3 regions of the Thiocapsa bogorovii genome follow, and region 3 is predicted to be linked to each of the others. Evidence: predicted binding sites of a transcription regulator. Region 3 holds the regulator's gene; each other region holds the start of a gene.
What was found. The regulator sigma-54, encoded in region 3, starts transcription at its own class of promoters, with help from an activator protein. The targets are predictions, from matches to a motif close to TGGCANGNTNCNTGCTT.
Positions count from the first base shown of each region.

Region 1 (6,126 bases), 1.1 Mb from region 3:
GAAGGTCGGCCCGCTGGCCAGGTCCGTCGTCGCATCCAGCGGCTTGCGCTCCAGCCCCAGCTTGAACAGCGCATCACGGCGCAGCGCATTGGCGTCGTTGCCGTCTTCGTAAGCACAGGCGATCTGGTAGACCCGTTGCGCGATCAGCTCACGCATCGGATGGGTGGTGTAGGACGGATGGCGCCAATCATCGATCGCTGCGCTCAACCGCTCGGTCAGGCCGATCTGCCGATCAACCCCGCGCAGAATCATGGGGCCAAAGTCAGACGACATGGCGCCGCCGTCGAAGTCGCCGCGGACCGTGAAACCGGCGACCGGGGGAAAACGCAGCTGTTCCGGGGTAGACTCGGGCATGGGCGACCTCGTTTAGCTTCTTCCGAAGCGTTCTTGGCGGAACAGCCATTTTATCAATGGGTTGAACGAGAGTCGCCCTTTTTTATGAAATATTCGGGCTAAAAGTTTTCTTTTTAAAGGTTACATCGCGTCCGCTCCGGCGCTCATGGATTCAGCCGAGGCGGATCCGAACCAAAAACAACGCAGGCCATTTCAAGACGCGATTGAATTGCATGGATTTTTCCGATTTCGCCCACTTCTGGATCCTCTTCTCGCTCGCGTCGGCCTTCTTTCACGCCTCTCGCCTCGCGGTCACCAAACATCTCAGCCTCGAGTTCTCGACCGAGATCCTGACGTTTTACGTCAACCTCAGCAGCCTGGTCATCACCTTGCCGCTGATCCTCTGGTATCACGATTTCCCCTTCCACAAGCCCGCCTATCTCATGGCGGTCCTCAGCGGGGGCATCTTGTCGGCCTTCGGCGGATGGGCGCTGAATGCGGCGTTGCACCGAACCGAGGTCTCGCTGGTCGGGCCCCTGATGACGCTCACGCCCGGGTTCGCGATCCTGATCGAATGGCTGCTGACCGGCGCGTTGCCCGCATCGGTCGGCCTGCTCGGTGTCATCCTGCTGGTCGGCGGGGGCTATATCCTCAGTCTCGGCGACCATGAGGTGCGCTGGTATCTTCCCTTCAAGCGTCTCGTGACGGATCCGGGCAGCGTTCTCGGGCTCGTCGCCGCCGCCTGCTTCGCCGCCGCAAGCGTGTTCGGGCGGATCGGCATCCAACTGAGCGATCCACTCTCGTTTGCCGTGGTCGTCGCTATCGTCAATCCGCTGGTCATCTTCGTTCTCTTCAGCCTTCGCGACCGGGGTTTTTATCGGCAGATCTTCACGCCGCAGGCGCGCCGTCGCATCCGGCCTCTGCTCGTCCTCGGAGCGCTGTTTGCGCTCATGCGCATCGCCGACCAGATTGCGCTCAGCTTGACGCTGGCCTCCTACGCCATGGCTGTGAAGCGCACCGCCGGGATCTTTTCCGTCGTTCTCGGGCGTTGGTTCTTCAACGAGCACCATGTGGTCATCAAGCTGGTCGGCGCCGCCGTCATGCTGCTCGGGGCGGTGGCCTTGACGCAGAAGTAGATTCGGCAATGTGGCCTCGACGGCATTCGGCAAAGGGCCGGGGGGAGACGCCGGGCCCGCCGTCGGGATTGGTGTAAGATCGGCGCGTCAGATTCCGAGTCCGAGACCTGGATGTCCATCGTCGTCCTTGCCGAGAAGCCGAGCGTCGCCCGCGATATTGCGCGGGTGCTGGGTGCTCGCCGCAGGGGCGAGGGGTTTCTGGAGGGCAACGGCTATCGGGTGACCTGGGCGATCGGGCACCTGATCCATTTCGCCGAGCCCGATGAGTACGGCGAGGTCCAGGGTGTCGACTGGGGCGGGCGGTGGTCGGCGAATCAGCTCCCGATGATCCCCGAGGCGTGGAAGCTCAAGACATCGAAGCAGACCGCGGCCCAGTTCAAGATCGTCAAGGCGCTCATCACGGCATCCGACACCGAGCGTTTGGTGTGCGCGACGGACGCCGGCCGCGAAGGCGAGCATATCTTTCGTCTCATCTATCGGCATGCCCGCTGCGAGAAGCCGTTCGACCGACTCTGGATTTCAAGCCTGACCGACGAGGCGATCCGCGAGGGTTTTCGGGGGTTGCGCCCCGGCCAAGCCTATGACCACTTGGCCGATGCGGCGCGTGCCCGGGCACAGGCGGACTGGTTGATCGGCATGAACCTCACTCGGGCCTACACGGTGCACAACCGCGTGCTCTGCACCATCGGCCGCGTTCAGACGCCGACCCTGGCGATGATCGTCGCCCGCGATCAGGCAATCGCGAGCTTCACCAAGGCATTCTTCTACGAGCTGGTCGCGCATCTGAGCACATCGGATGCGGCGCGCTTCGACGCCCGCTACACCCGCGACGGCGAAACCCGCATCGAGAAGAAGGAGGAGGCCGACCGGCTCCATCGCGAGTTGAGCCCCCATCGTACCGGTCGGGTCGGGAAGGTCGAGAAGAAGATCCGTACGGTCCGCCCGCCACCGCTCTACGACCTCACCAATCTGCAGCGCGACGCCAACCGACGCTTCGGGTTTACCGCGGCGCAGGTGCTCGAACACGCCCAGTCGCTCTACGAGACCCACAAGCTCATCAGCTATCCGCGCACCGAGAGCCGCCACATCTCCGAGGATATGCTGCCCCAGCTGCCGGGCATCCTGAAGGGTCTGCAACATCCGCTTGCCGCGGAGGCCTTGGATCGGCTCGAAGGTGGGCATCGGTTGGGCAAGGCGTACGTGGACCGCACCAAGCTGACCGACCATCACGCCATCCTGCCCACCGGCAAGACGCCTTCTCCCGACCTCCCGCTCGCGCTGCACAAGATCTACGACCTGGTGGTCACGCGCTTCGTCGCCGTGTTCCTGCCGGACCAGCGGATCGAGGAGACTCGCGTGGAGATCGCGATCGGCGATGCGACCTTCCTCGCGCGCGGCGCCTTGGTGCTTGAGCCCGGCTGGAAGCGCGCCGAGACCGGCGGGCGTTCCGAGTCGAGCGGAACGGACGCGGCCGGCACGGACCAGACCGGCGTGGACCAGACAGGCCTGGACCAAACCGGCGAGTCCAAGGTCCTGCCGCCGCTCGTGGAAGGCCAACAGCTCAAGGTCGACGGCCTGGAGGTGCAGGAGAAGGAGACGCAGCCGCCGCGTCACTACGATGATTCGACACTCTTGGCCGCCATGAAGAACGCGGGCCGCGAGATCGAGGACGATGCCTTGGCGGCGGCCATGAAGCAATCCGGTCTGGGTACACCGGCGACGCGTGCCGAGATCATCGAGAAGCTGATCCGCACCCGCTACGTCGAGCGCCGCCGCAAGCAGTTGCATGCCACGGCCAAGGGCGTCGCGCTGATCGGCCTCGTCGCCTCGCCGTTGCGCAGTCCGGAGCTGACCGCCGAGTGGGAGCAGCGGCTCAAAGACGTCGAGCATGGCGAGCTGGCCGTTGATGTCTTCTACCGGGATATTCTCCGGTTTTTGCGTGAGCTGGTGCCGCAGATCGCGCAGGGGCCGGCGATGTCGGCTGATCAGGCCGCATCGGAGCGTTCAACGGGGCCGGGTAGGCGAGGCGCAAAGGGTGCGAGAGGTGCTAAGCGTACTGGAACGGCAAAGGCAGGACGCGCGGGCAAGACCGGGCGGTCGAGCCGCGGTGACGCTTCGGGTGGATCGCCCGGCGTGCAGGCGACGGGCCTCGGTGCCTGTCCGGTCTGTCGCGAGGGAGAGATCACCGAGAACGCTCGGGCCTTCGGTTGCAGCCGCTATCGCGAGGGCTGCGGCTTTACCATCTGGAAAACGGTCGCCGGTTTGGCCCTGTCGGAGGATCAGGTCCGCCGACTCATCGCGCAGGGCAGTCTTCCACGCATCGAGGGTTTCACCTCGAAGACGGGCAAGTCCTTCGGCGCCGGATTGCGTCTGGATGCGGCCGGGAAGGTCCTCTTCGATTTCGAGGCCACGGAGATGCCCGTCGAGAGCGGACAGGGGACTCACAAGGGTGGTCGGTCTACACGTGGGAGGTCGGCGACTCCGGCGACCACGCGGATCTCGAAAAGCGAGAAGGCCGGCCCTGCTCGTCCCCCTTCGATTCGCGATAAACCCCCCGTCTGCCCGAAATGCGGCCAAGGCAGGATCATCGAAGGCCGACGCGGCTTCGGGTGCAACCGCTTTCGCGAGGGCTGCGATTTCGTGGTCTGGAAGGCGTATGAACACCGGGATCTGGACGAAGGAGACATTCGTGACCTGATCGAGCACGGGCGGACGCGGCCGATCGAGGGCAGGGCGGCCGGCGTCGGTCCGGTCCGGCTGCGTCTCGATGCACAGTGGCAGGTGGTGACCGAGGCCATTACGGCCGATGCGCCCGAGGAGGGCTCCTGATCAACCCCTCGCGGGCTGAACGGGGCTTTGATGGAATCAGGTGCGAGCCGCGTCCTTTACGGTGGCTGCCCGGTGCCCCTGAAATCACCACAGGCGAAATCACCACAGCCGAGTACGGGGCTTTCAGACATCCGCCTTGTCGCGAATCCGACAGACGCCTGATCTTCTCTCGTTAAAACAAAACTATAGTGATTGGCATAACGCCTGCTTAAGAAGCTCCAAAGCGAACGCCTTCGGAGCCTTCATGAAGCAAAAAGAGATCGCTGCGCTGCTCGACGAGCCGGCCTGCGCGCACAACACCAAGGACAAATCGGGCTGTGCCAAGCTCAAGCCCGGGGCGACGGCGGGCGGCTGTTCGTTCGATGGTGCTCAGATCGCGCTGCTGCCGATTGCGGATGTCGCGCACATCGTGCATGGCTCCATCGCCTGTGCGGGTAACTCTTGGGACAACCGCGGGGCGCGATCGAGCGGTCCGAGCCTCTACAAGATCGGCATGACGACCGATCTGACCGAGCAGGATGTCATCATGGGCCGCAGCGAGAAGCGGCTCTTCCTCGGGATCAAGCAGGCGATCGACAGCTACAAGCCCGCGGCGGTCTTCGTCTACAACACCTGTGTGCCGGCCCTGACCGGCGACGACGTCGGCGCGGTCTGCCGCGAGGCCCAGCAGCGTTGGGACACGCCCGTCGTCTCGGTCGACGCGGCCGGCTTCTACGGCACCAAGAACCTCGGCAACCGCATCGCCGGCGAGACCATGGTCACCCAGGTGTGCGGCACGCGCGAGCCCGATCCGGTCCCACCGGGTATCGAGCACGACGGCTTCAAGGTCCACGACGTGAATCTGGTCGCCGAGTACAACATCGCCGGCGAGCTCTGGAACGTCCTGCCTCTGCTCGACGAGCTGGGTCTGCGTGTGCTGTGCAGTCTCTCGGGGGATGCGCGCTTCCATGAGGTGCAGACCATGCACCGCGCGGAGGTCAACATGATGGTCTGCTCCAAGGCCATGATCAACGTTGCGCGCAAGCTCAAGGAGTCCTACGGGATCCCCTGGTTCGAGGGCAGCTTCTACGGCGTCGCGGATGTCTCCCAAGCGCTGCGCGACTTTGCGCGGATCATCGACGACCCGGATCTGACCCGCCGGACCGAAGCCCTGATCGCCCGCGAGGAGGGCAAGACCCACGCGGCACTCGAGCCCTATCGAGCGCGTCTGCAGGGTCGCAAGGTCCTGCTCTATACCGGCGGGGTCAAGTCCTGGTCGATCATCTCGGCCTTGCAGGATCTGGGCATGACGGTGGTCGCGACCGGGACCCGCAAATCCACGGAGGAGGACAAGGCGCGCATCCGTGAGTTGATGGGCGAAGATGCGGTCATGATCGAGGACGGGAATCCGCGTGGTCTGATCGATCGGGTCCGAGAGAACGGCGTCGACATCCTGATCGCGGGGGGACGCAACCTCTACACGGCTCTCAAGGCGCGTATCCCTTTCCTCGATATCAACCAGGAGCGCGAGTTCGGCTATGCCGGCTATGTCGGTATGGTCGAGCTGGCACGTCAGCTCTGCCTGACGGTCGAGAGTCCGATCTGGGACGCGGTCCGACGTCCGGCGCCCTGGGCGGTGCCTGAGGGTCAAACCCAACCGGTGCCGGCAAACTCCCTAGCGCTTGCCGCAAACGAAAGCGCCCCCGTCGAGGTGCCGTCCCATGCCTGAGATCATCAAACGCAACAAGGCCTTGTCGGTCAGCCCGCTGAAGGCCAGCAACACGGTCGGCGCAGCGCTCGCGTTTCTCGGCTTCAATCGGACCATTCCGATGCTGCACGGATCCCAGGG
Region 1 covers NZ_CP089309.1:4,181,352-4,187,477, forward strand. The annotation lists gene LT988_RS18530 (IS1380-like element ISTro1 family transposase) at 1-354, opposite strand, end outside; gene LT988_RS18535 (DMT family transporter) at 567-1,469, shown strand; gene LT988_RS18540 (type IA DNA topoisomerase) at 1,581-4,298, shown strand; gene nifE (nitrogenase iron-molybdenum cofactor biosynthesis protein NifE) at 4,543-6,006, shown strand; gene nifN (nitrogenase iron-molybdenum cofactor biosynthesis protein NifN) at 5,999-6,126, shown strand, end outside.
Region 1: nifE (nitrogenase iron-molybdenum cofactor biosynthesis protein NifE) is a predicted target of sigma-54. The motif match lies at 4,492-4,508, and genes of this name have one in related genera.

Region 2 (6,126 bases), 2.3 Mb from region 3:
CTGGAGGCGGACGCCGACAGCATCGTCGCGACCAACCTGTTGGGCGAGGTCTACATCGCCGCCGGCAATCCCGCGGCGGCACGCGAGCAGTATGCCCGGGCCATCGAGCAACGGCCGGGGGCACCCCTAGCCTACGAGCGACTCGCCAATCTCCAGCTCGCGGACGGCGACCCGGCCGCGGCCGTCGCGACACTCGAGGCCGGTATCGAGGCGACCAAGGCCAGCCCCTTGCTGGTCTTTACGTTGCCCATGATGCTCGAGCGGGCCGGCCGCTACGATCAAGCGATCGAGGCATACGAAAACCTGCTCGCCACCAACCCGACCGCGGACGCGGTGGCCAACAACTTGGCCGTCCTGCTCGCCGACCATCGTGCCGACGAGCCGGCCGATCTCAGCCGCGCCCTCGGACTGGCACAGCGCTTCGCGGGCTCCGAGCAATCCGCCTTCCTCGACACCCTGGGCTGGGTCTACTACCGCGTCGGCGAATACCAGCGCGCCGCAGAGATCTTGGAGAAGGTGCAGGCATCCGGCGAGACGACACCCGAGCGCCAATATCACCTCGGCATGACCTACCTCAAGCTCGGCCGAGTCGACGAAGCCAAGGCACTGCTCACCTCCGCCGTCGCCACCGAGCAACCCTACACCGGCCTAGACGATGCCAAGGCAGCTCTCGGAACACTCTAAGTAACCATTCAATAACAAGTGATCCATCTTAGCCCCTCGCCCCTCGCGGGAGAGGGGTTGGGGAGAGGGGGGAGAATGAACCGGAATGGCTAAGTTGTTTCTGAACCGTTACTAAGGCAACTATCGCAGGTAGGGGCGACTTCAGTCGCCCGACAAGAGTTGTGGCCATGCTCCAAGGTGATTTCGGTAAAGGAACGACCAGGATGGAGAGGCGACTAAAGTCGCCGCTACAGCTCCTACAGCTCCTACAGCCCCTACAGGGCTTTCAGCCATGCGCAGCGTAATGTCGGGTTACGCTGCGCTAACCCGACCTACGGCGAAACTTTCCGCTCAGGCGCCTAACGCCGATGCCGGAAAACCCTCGCCCGCCACGTCAGGGAAATAACATTGTGGAGCTTCGTGCCGCTTACGCCTTCGTCCTAGCCTTGTTCCTGGCGATGGCCCTGATCCCGTTCCTCGTTCGGGTCGCCGGCCCCTTGGGCCTCATGGACGCCCCCGATCCGCGCAAGGTCCACAAGGGGCAGATCCCGCGGATCGGCGGCGTGGCGATCGTGATCGGCTGTTTGGTCCCGGTGGCCATCTGGGCGCCGATCGAAGGCCCTTTCGCGGCCTTCCTCGGCGCCGCCGCGCTGCTGTTCCTGTTCGGTCTGCTCGACGACCGCTTCAACCTCGACTACCGGCTGAAGCTGCTCGGCCAACTGCTTGCCGCGTCCGTCGTCGTCCTCGCCGGCGGCGTTCTCGTCAAAGAGGTCCCCTTCATCCCCGGCGGCCTGTTGCCGATGCCCTTGGCCATTCCCTTCACCGTGCTGGTGTTGGTCGGCATCACCAACGCGGTCAACCTCTCGGACGGCCTCGACGGGCTTGCCGGCGGAATCAGCCTACTGGCGGGGTCCGCCTTGCTCCTCCTGCTGGTGGCCGACGGCGGTGCAGAGGGCTCTCTCCTGATTCTTCTGGCCGCCCTGGGCGGATCCCTTCTGGGCTTCCTGCGTTTCAACACCTTCCCTGCACGCCTCTTCATGGGCGATACCGGCAGTCAATTCCTGGGGTTCACGACCGGGGTGCTGGCCATTATGGTCACGCAGCGGGAGGATCTGGCCCTGAGCCGCGCCCTGCCCCTGCTCGTGCTGGGCTTGCCGATCCTGGATATGCTCACCGTCATGGTCCGGCGCATCGCCTCCGGACATTCCCCGTTCAAGGCGGACCGGACGCATCTGCATCACCGGCTGATCGACAGCGGCCTGACTCAGGCCGAGGCCGTCACTCTCGTCTACACCGCCCAGTTCATGATGGTCGTCCTGGCCTATCTTATGCGGCACAGCGCAGACAGCGCGATCCTGCTCGCCTATGCGATGTCCTGCGGACTCATCCTGGCCGCGATCCGGACGCTCGAGAACTACCACGAGCGTCTGAAACGCCGGGACGAGCATCGGACCCCGTTCGTCAGGTTCAGCGCCTGGGCACGGCGTCGCCGTTTCGTGACGCGTTCACCGATTCGGATCCTGAGCCTGACGGTTCCCTTGTGTCTCGTCATCGGTGCCCTGTCCGTGCAATCCGTCGAACCGGACATCGGCGTCTTGGCTGGAGCGCTCTTCGTCGTGTCGTTGGCCGTCCTGGCGATACGCACGAAGAGTGCCTTTTTCCTCGAGCGGATCAGCGCCTTCACCGCGGCGGTTATCGTCGTCTACCTGGTAGCGCATTCGCCGCACCTGATCGATATCTGCGAACCCTGTCTGCTGGTCTTCTTCGGCGGGGTTGCGCTGCTCGGGGGCCTCTGGACACGTCTGTCGAGCTCCGGATTTCGCGTGAGCACGCTCGATGTCCTGATCTTGCTTGCGGCCCTGACGGCACCGATGCTCAGAGGTCTCGGTCTTGGAGAGATCGGCCTCCAGGTGCTCGCCGCCATCGTGCTCTTCTATGCCATCGAGATCCTGATTCAGGAGCGCGAAGGCCCTTGGGATCCACTGCGTTTCGCCGTCCCGGCGACCCTCGCTATCCTCGTCGTCAAGAGCCTGGTCGCCTAACCCGGAGACGACCGAAGCCCTCGTAAGGCCGAGAGGACGCATCGGAGCGACACAACCTCCGACCCCGCGCCCGAGGTTGAGGCCGCGAGGCAGACGCCGAATGGGCCCACGAGGCCGATTGACCCGAAGCCCCGTCATTGAAGCGAAGGCGATCCGACGGATCCCGTTGTCACAACGACCCTCGTCGATCTCGGGACACATCCCCGCCACAAAGAAGGCCCCGTCCGACTCCTCGCACTCGGTCATCATCTGATCCTGCCGACGCGGAGTCGAGTTTCTTGACACCCGCGCGAGCACGGCAGATCCGGGATAAGCTATTGGACTTGCGGGAGTAAAGCCCCACGGACGCTCATGGTCGCCGGGTTGAAAGCCGGATTCACCGTCAGGTTTTTTTACAGCTCCCCAGAGTGGCGAAAATACCTATCCATATGACTTAAAATAAGTTTTCGCTGCGGCAGCAAAACCAACCCGTCCAGAGCGTCAATCTGTGGAATCTCAGAGACCAAGACTGATCTCCGGACGGGACTCCAGCGCGTCCTAAATCATTGAATAAAAAAGTAATGATGAGGTCGGCACGGGAGATGCTTAAAGAGAGCTGACGGTATCTACTGTCGGCTGTCCCGAGTCTTCGCAGCGCGATGCGGCCGGTCCAGTCCTCGATCAACGAAGCGACGCACAACCAGGGAGTCAAACGATGAAATCCATGATGAGACTGAGCGCGGTTGGATCCGTGCTTGCACTTGCCGGCGCATTGGCATTCAGCGGGCAGGCAGCGGCCGATACGGTGACTGCAACCTACGGTGGCATGACACAGACCCGTGGTGTCGGCTACTCCGTGGTTCTTCCGCCCACTGGTTCCCCACAGACAACAAAAACCGGCAATACGACGACCGGCATCTTTAACTTCTCGGCGGCCGAGGGACCGATCTTAACGTATGGGACCGACCAGTTTGTCACCTTCTGCATCGATCTGGATGACACCGCTCAAACAGGGAGTCGGACTTGGGACGTGGTTGGCCTCGCGAATGCACCCGATTCAACGGCAGGTCCGATGGGTGACGTTAAGGCGGCTAGCCTGGCGAAGTTGCTTGGTGCCGCGATCACCAGTGGCGTGCTGAACGACGCTCGCAACCTCACGGACGTGCAGAAGCAGGCGCTGCAGCTCGCGATCTGGGAAGTGGTGCATGAGGGCCAAACGAACGCCAGTGGTGAATTTGTCTACGACATCACCGGCGGGAGCATGAAGATCACCTCGGGGCTCACCACCGGCGTCCTTAACCAAGCGACCGCCTACCTCAACGCGATGAGTACTGCGACCGCTATGGGCGGCCTGGTCGCGCTGACAAGCACGGCAAATCAAGACTTCATCGGCCAAGTCCCGATCCCCGCCGCCGCTTGGCTATTCGGCTCCGCACTGCTCGGCATCGCCGCCCTTGGACGCCGGAATCGCAAGCAGACCGAAGAGAGCGAAACCCTCGCATAAGAGGACTGTGCTCGGCCGCATCCGCCCGAAACATCGGGCCGATGCTGCACAGATAGGAACGCCGCGGGCCATCTGACCCGCGGCTTTTTTGCGCCCGTAGCCCCGCGTCCGCCGACCCAGCTCGGTCTGCACTTGAGCATCCCGCCATCTCAGGCACGAAGACGACGACCTTTACGGCTCAGGCCCCGGACCGTTCGTGATGGATGTCCCGGAACGACGCGCGGGACCGCCCGCTGTTATGGGTTTGTGCTATCATCCGCTGCAACTTCATGAGCGCCTCGGCGTCCGGTCACGGGCCAGCGGTTGCGGTTGCCGTCGGCGTCGGCACGAACCGATCCCGACCGATGCGACCTTGTTCGTCGTCGAGCAAAGCGCTTTTCTGCATTTGCGAGTCCCCGGCCCACCGGGCTTGACTCGATAAAGCGACGCTTCCCGAAACAACGACCGGGCGCGCCCGCAACAGTGATACGCGATCAAGCACACGGAGGCGATAGATCCGGCGGTGGACTACGAGCAAGAATACGCGCCGAACCTGGCCGATTATCTGGCGATCCTCAAGCGCCGCAAGTGGCAACTGGTCCTGCCCATTGTCATCTTGCTGCCGCTCGCAGTTCTGGTGGCGATCACCCTCCCCCCGGTCTATCGCGCGACGGCCACCATCCTGATCGAGCAGCAGGAAATCCCCGCCGACCTGATCCGCACGACCGTGACCAGCTTTGCCGATCAGCGCATCCAGGTGATTCGGCAGCGGGTGATGACGACCAGCAACCTCAGCGGGATCATCGAGCGCTACAACCTCTACCCGAGCATCCGCGAGAAACAGGGCCTCAACGCCGCGGTTGCGGAGATGCGCGAGCAGGTCCATCTCGACATGATCAGTGCCGATGTCGTGGATCCGCGCAGCGGACGCGCCCAGACGGCGACCATCGCCTTCACCCTCGCCTTCGAAGACCCGTCGCCCGTCCTCACGCAGCGGGTCACGAACGAGCTCGTCTCGCTCTTCATGAACGAGAACCTGCGCCAACGTGAGGCAGCCGTCGAGGAGGCCACGACCTTCCTGCGCGAAGAGGCCACCCGGCTGGCCGACCAGATCGCGGCCCTCGAGGCCGCGCTATCCGAGTTCAAGCAGCAGCACAGCGACAACTTGCCGGAACTCTTGTCCATCAACCGCGAGCTCTTGGCCCGCACCGAGCAGCAGCTCAGAGACAACACGCTGGCGCTGCGCACCCTGACCGAGCAGAAGCTCTACCTGGAGACCACGCTGGCGCAACAGGATCCGCAGCTCATGCTCGGCGTTGCCGGGGCTGGCTGGTCAGCCGACAGCCCGCAGGCCCGTTTGCAACTGCTCGAGACTCAGTACCTCGGCCTCGCGACCCGTTATTCGCCCGAGCACCCGGATCGCCAGCGGATCGAGCGCGAGCTGGCGGCACTGCGCCAAGAGGTCGGCGCCTCCGCCAAAGCGGATCTGTCGCAGCGACGGGTCGATCTCGCCGGCTCCCTCGCGGCGGCACGCGGACGCTATTCCTCAGATCACCCGGACGTACAACGTCTCGAGCGAGAGCTGGCGGACGTCGACAAGCGCATCGCCTCCCCCGGCACCGGCGCCGCCCAACCGTCCACCCAGAGCGCCCAGAATCCGGCCTACGTGCAGCTTCAGAGCCGGCTCGATGCACTCGGGATCGAGATGCAGGGTCTCGAGCAGACACAAACGGACCTCGAAGAGCGCATCGAGATCTACCAACAGCGCCTGATGGAGTCCCCGAACGTCGAGCGTGAGTACAACAACCTCACCCGTGGCTACGAGAACGCCGTGGCCAAATATCGCGAGGTCAAGGACAAACAGCTCGAAGCCGAGCTCGCCCAAGCGCTTGAGCGCGAGCGCAAGGCCGAACGCTTTACCCTGATCGAGCCGCCGGTAGTCCCGGACGAACCCATCAA
Region 2 covers NZ_CP089309.1:5,376,856-5,382,981, reverse strand. The annotation lists gene LT988_RS23920 (tetratricopeptide repeat protein) at 1-684, shown strand, start outside; gene LT988_RS23915 (glycosyltransferase family 4 protein) at 1,074-2,705, shown strand; gene LT988_RS23910 (VPLPA-CTERM sorting domain-containing protein) at 3,400-4,188, shown strand; gene LT988_RS23905 (Wzz/FepE/Etk N-terminal domain-containing protein) at 4,691-6,126, shown strand, end outside.
Region 2: LT988_RS23910 (VPLPA-CTERM sorting domain-containing protein) is a predicted target of sigma-54. The motif match lies at 3,276-3,292, and genes of this name have one in related genera.

Region 3 (6,126 bases):
CCGATCCCCTGAAAGGAGGTGGTCATTCGGACTCTCCGAAGCGCTCGCCGATCAGCGCCTCGATCGCCGCCATGGCGGCATCCTCGTCCTCGCCCGACGCTTCGACCGTGATTCGTGTCCCCTGGCTCGCAGCCAGCATCATCACGCCCATAATGCTCTTGCCGTTGACGCTCTGACCGCGCCGCTCGATCTCGACGTGACTGGCAAAGCGTCCGGCGCATTGCACGAGCTTGGCCGCCGCACGGGCATGCAGACCCAGCTTGTTGAGGATCTCGATCTCTTTGCGAATCATGTGCGGTCGTCTCGTCGCGAGCAGAGCACGACACCGTCGCGCCCGCCCTGCAGCGCCTTCTCGGCGACGGTATCCAGGTCGAGCGAGGCGTAGGTCAGAGCGCGCAACAACATGGGCAGATTTAGTCCTGCAATCACTCTGAGCCGCTCATGGATCCCAAGGAGCGATACCGCGACATTCGCCGGCGTCGAGCCGTAGAGATCCGTCAGGATTAGGACGCCCTCGCCCGCGTCCAGTCGATCCAAGCGCTCGGCGGCTTGCGCCGCCAAGATCTCGCAGGGCACGTCGTTGACGACCTCCATCGCCTCGATCCCCGGCGGAGGTCCGCCTAAGATTGCCGCCGCGACCCGAAGCAGGTCCGCGCCGAACGGCTGATGGGTGATCATGAGTAGACCGACGCTCAAGGTAGCTCCCGATGCCGCACCATGACCTGATGACCCTCGGACTCGAAATGATGCCGCAGGGATTCGGTCATGTAGACCGAGCGGTGCTGCCCGCCCGTACACCCGATCGCGATCGTCAGATAGCTGCGCCCGTCCGTTTCGAAGCTGGGGATCCAGCGGTCGAAGAACCCCTGGATGTCGGTGCGCATCCTGCAAAACGCCTCGGCGGAATCGAGGAACTCGATGACGGGCCGATCGCGTCCGGTCAAGCGGCGCAGCTCGGGTTGCCAATGCGGATTGGGCAAGCTGCGCAGGTCGAAGACGAAGTCCACATCGTGGGGGACACCGTGCTTGAAGCCGAAGGACTGAAGCAGGATGGATGCCTTCGGGGAGTCGCCGCCGACCAAGCGGCTGCGCACGAGATCGCGCAGCTCATGGACGTTGGTCTGGGTCGTGTCGATGCGAATATCCGCGCAGCTGCGAATCGGCTCGAGGAGGCGACGCTCGAGCGCAATCGCCTCCGGCAACGAGCGGTCCCCGCCGGTCAAGGGGTGCTTGCGACGGGTCTCGCTGAAGCGCTTGATCAGGGTTTCGGTCTGTGCGTCGAGGAAGAGGACGTCGCAGCCGATACCGCGCTCGCGTGCCGAGCGAACCAGCTCGGGAAGGTGTCGGAGCTCCTCGGGACCGCTGCCCGGACTGGTCCGCACGTCGATCCCGACCGCAGTCATCGTGAAGGCATCGTCGAGCCCCTCGTGCAGTCCGAGAGCGAGATCCTGCAGCAAGAAGAGCGGCAGGTTGTCGATGCAGTAGAAACCCACGTCCTCCAGGGTGTGAAGCGCGACGCTTTTTCCCGAGCCGGACAGGCCGCTGAGGATGACCAGCCTCATCGGCTTGCCGACGGACTGTGCGCGTTCGCGCCCGTGCTCCTCTGCGGGTGGTCCGGTCATAACGGTGATCTCGGCGGGTCGGGTCGATCGATACTGATGGCGCGCGCCTGGCGGTCGACGAAGTCGACACCGGCATCGTAGCCGCGAATGCGCAGTATCTGGTGTCGCACGGCCGCCTCGACCAAGATCGCCAGGTTGCGGCCAGGCGCAACCGGCATCGTGATCTTGGGGACGGCGACCCCGAGAATGTTGCGTACCGAGAGGCTGCCGCTGAGTCGATCGATGCACTCCAACTGCTGCTGGTCGAGCGGCTGGAGATCGATAATGAGGTTCAGCGTCTTGCTGCGCACGACGGCGCCCTCGCCGAACATGGCGCGGATGTTGAGGATCCCCAGACCGCGAACCTCGAGAAAATCGCGCAGGGCTTCGGGACAGGTCCCCTCCAAGGTCTCCGGGGCGATGCGCGCGAAACGCGGCGCGTCGTCGGCGATGAGCCGGTGGCCGCGCGAGATCAGGTCGAGTGCCAGCTCGCTCTTGCCGACGGCCGGATCACCGACCAAGAGGACGCCCATGCCCAAGACCTCGATGAAGACGCCGTGCACCGTGCGGCGCTCGGCGAGCGCATGGGTCAGGAAGTAGCGAAGGTGGTTGATCAGCTCTTCGTCGCCCAGGGAGGAGCCGATGAGCGGCGTGCGTGTCTGCTCGGCGGCCTCGCGGAAGGCGGGCTCCGGTTCGATACCGTCGGAGAAGATGACGGCGGTCGGATGATCCCCGAAGAGCTTCTCCACGGTCTCGCCGAAGGCGGTCCGGCCCAGGTGCGCCAGATAGATCAGCTCGGCATTGCCGATCACCTGCAGCCGATTGGGGTGGATGCAGTTCAGTGAGCCGATGAGCGACTGCCGGGTGGTTCCGGGATCGTCGCCGCGCAGCGGACGCGCGGCCGTCGGCTCCGGCGTGATCCAGCGCAGCTTCAGCCGGGGTCCGGTCTGAGCGATCAGAGATTGAAGGCTTTCGATCATCGCTGGCGGCCCGGCTTGACCGCTAGGTGGCCTTCAAAAGGTCCAGAATCGCCGCGGGCGAGTCGGCGTCGCGCAGTTGCGACCGCGTTGCGGACTCGCTGAAGCGGCCTGCCAGATAGGCGAGCAGTTGGAGGTGCTCCTCGGTCGCCGTCTCCGGAACCAAGAGCGCGAAGGCCAGATCGACCGGCTCGCCGTCGGCGGCGTCGTAATCGACCCCCCGAGTCGTTTGTACGAAAGCCCCGATCACCTGCGAGACCTCTTTGATCCTCGCGTGAGGCAGGGCCACGCCGTGTCCGAGACCGGTGCTGCCGAGGCGTTCGCGCTCGAGGAGGCGCTCGAAGACGTTCTCCGTACTCAAGCGCGGATGGTCGTTGGCGAGCAGCTCGGCAAGGGTCTCGAGCAAGCGCTTCTTGCTGGAAATCTCAAGCCCCTGACCGATTCGGGCCTCGTTGATCAGTTCCGGGCTGAGCATCGGTATCGGCTCCCGTGCGCCGCGGGTAACGGGCGCTTCGGCTGGCTCTTGAAACGGGGCCCGCGCAGCGATGGCGGGCGAGAATATGTGATCATGGATCCTGAGAATCCTCGGATGTCTGGACGGGGTCGGCGATTCCGCCTGCCAACCCTCACCGATCCCGTTCGTATCATGCCTCCGACGGGCAAGAGCGCCCATCGGGGGTCTCGGAGGCGCCTTCGCGACGCCTGGTGCATCAGATCTGATCGGGTTCTTCGCCCTCGCTGATCTTCGGGCTCGTAGCGCGATGATCGTTCTTTTTCTCCTTGTGGCGAAGCACTTGGCGATCGAGCTTGTCGATCAAACCGTCGATCGCAGCGTACATGTCCTCATGGACCGAGTCGGCGAAGAGCTTGTTGCCGTTGATATGCAGTGTCGCTTCGGCCTTTTGGGCGAGCTTCTCGACGCTGAGAATGACGTGCGCGTTGATGACGTGGTCGAAGTGCCGCGCAAGCCGCTCGAACTTCGTGTCGACGTAGCCCTTCAGCGCGTCGGTGACGTCAATGTGATGACCCGTCAAATTGATCTGCATCTGCTGACTCCTTATTGTTCAAAGTGCCTGCTAATCCAGGCGCTTGCGCTCGTTTGAGGGTGGAACCCCCATGGCCTCGCGGTACTTGGCGACGGTTCGCCGCGCGACATTGATCCCCTGATCGGCGAGTTCTTGTGCGATCTTGCTGTCGCTCATGGGCTTTCTCGCGGACTCGCCGGCGATCAGCTTGCGGATTAGGGCACGGATCGCGGTCGACGAGCATTCCCCGCCAGAAGCGGTGTTGACGTGCGAGGAAAAGAAATACTTGAATTCAAAGGTTCCCCGCGGCGTGTGCATGTATTTCTGTGTCGTCACTCGCGATACGGTCGACTCGTGAAGCTCCAAAGCCTCGGCGACATCGCGCAGAACCATCGGTCTCATCGCCTCGTCTCCGTGCTCGAAGAACTCCTGCTGCATCTCGACGATCTTCGCCCCGACGCGCAGCACCGTGTCGTTGCGGCTGGCCAGGCTCTTGATGAACCAGCGTGCCTCCTGCAAATGGCTCTTCAAGGTGACGCCGTCCGCGCTTTGATCGGCGCGCCGGATCAGGCGCGCATACTCGGCGTTCACTCTGAGTTTAGGCATTGACTCGGGATTGAGCTCGACCGACCATCGGCCCTCGCGTTTGCGCACGAAGATATCGGGAACGACATACTGGGCCGGTGCGCCGGCGATCAGGCTTCCGGGTCGCGGATTGAGACGTCGGATCAGGGCCAGCGCTCCGGCAACGGCTTCCTCGGATTCCTTCAGCTGACGGACCAGGGAAGCGACGTCGCGCTTCGCCAGATACTCGAACCCGTCGCGGCAGATCGCCATCGCAGCGTTTCGCCAAGGCGTTTGGGCAGGCAGCTGGCTCAGTTGAATCAGCAGGCACTCGGGGAGATTGCGCGCACCCACGCCCGGGGGGTCGAAGGATTGAATGCGGTGAACAACCGCCTCGACCTCCTCTGCGCTGATCTCGGGATGGTCGACGGTCAGGAGCAGCTCGTCGATATCGATGCGCAGATAGCCGTCGGCGTCGATCGAATCGATAACCGCTTGGGCGATCATATTGTCGCGCTCGCTCAGCCTGCAGAGGTTGAGCTGCCAAGCGAGGTGGTCGAGCAGGGTCTGAGGGCGACTCTGTTGGGCAAAGGGATCGTAGTCCGAGCCGTCGTCGGATCCGTGCGACGTGCTCGGCAGATAGGAGTCGAAGACATCGGTCCAGAGCGTGTCGACGGGCAGCTCGTCGGGCATCTCGTTGGATTCGGCGTGGATCTCGCGGTCGACGGTTTGCTCGACCGCCAGGCGCGGTGTTTCGATATCCTCGCTCTGGATGGTGCCCGTTTGCGGCTGCTCGCCGACGTTGAATCGGTCCGCTTCGTCGCCCTCCTCCAACATGAGGTTGGTGTCCAGCGCCTCCTGAATCTCCTTCTGGAGCTCCAGTGTCGAGAGCTGCAACAGACGGATCGCCTGCTGCAACTGAGGCGTCATGGTCAGGTGTTGGCCGAGCCGAAGCTGGATGGATTGCTTCATGGATCGCGGATGCGCTTTTCGATGTGTTCGATCAGGTAGCGGCCATGGCCAATTCTGCTCGATTCCAGCCGTTTGAGTCCGGTGAAGGCGTCATCAGCCGAGGCATGCCGGCCATCTTACACCCAACATCTCGGAAAGAGCATCCAACGGATGCGCGTGCCGGTGAAGTGGCGGGCTTGCGCTCACATGGAGAAATCTGCGCCCAGGTAGACGTCGCGCACTTGTTGATCGGCCAAGAGCTGGGCGGGGGTGCCTGCCGCGATGACGCACCCCGAGCTGATGATGTAACCGCGGTCGCAGATATCGAGCGTCTCGCGCACGTTGTGGTCGGTGATCAGTACGCCGATCCCGCGATCGCGCAGATGCGAAACGATAGCCTTGATGTCTCCGACGGCAATCGGGTCGACCCCGGCGAAGGGTTCGTCGAGCAGCATCACCAGGGGGTCGACCGCGAGCGCGCGTGCGATCTCCAGGCGGCGCCGCTCCCCGCCGGAGAGGCTCAGCGCAAGCGATCCACCGACATGGGCGATTCCCAACTCTTCGAGGAGGCGCTCGCAGCGCAGGTTACGGTCGGCCCGGGATAGATCGCGGCGTGTTTCCAGGATGGCCAGGATGTTGTCGCGCGCGCTGAGCTTACGAAACACGGAGGGCTCTTGTGCCAGATAGCTCAGGCCGGAGCGTGCCCTCGCATGCATCGGTTTTAGTGTGATGTCCTGCCCGCTCAGCGCGATACGGCCCTCGTCCGCCGGGATCAGGCCGACGATCAGATAAAAACAGGTGGTCTTGCCCGCGCCGTTCGGTCCGAGCAGGCCCACGACCTCGCCGGCATCCACACCGACGCTGACGTCCCGCAGGACCTGGCGTCCGCGGTAGCTCTTCTTCAGATGCTCCGCGCGCAGCGTCGTCGAGCCCGACCCTAAACCGCGTCCAGAGTGAAACGCGTCGTTTTCATGTTGTGTCGGGTTCAAGGATTTTTTCGACCTTTTA
Region 3 covers NZ_CP089309.1:3,097,024-3,103,149, reverse strand. The annotation lists gene ptsP (phosphoenolpyruvate--protein phosphotransferase) at 1-26, opposite strand, end outside; gene LT988_RS14045 (HPr family phosphocarrier protein) at 23-292, opposite strand; gene LT988_RS14040 (PTS sugar transporter subunit IIA) at 289-696, opposite strand; gene rapZ (RNase adapter RapZ) at 693-1,562, opposite strand; gene hprK (HPr(Ser) kinase/phosphatase) at 1,619-2,581, opposite strand; gene LT988_RS14025 (PTS sugar transporter subunit IIA) at 2,604-3,053, opposite strand; gene hpf (ribosome hibernation-promoting factor, HPF/YfiA family) at 3,289-3,624, opposite strand; gene LT988_RS14015 (RNA polymerase factor sigma-54) at 3,655-5,139, opposite strand; gene lptB (LPS export ABC transporter ATP-binding protein) at 5,322-6,038, opposite strand.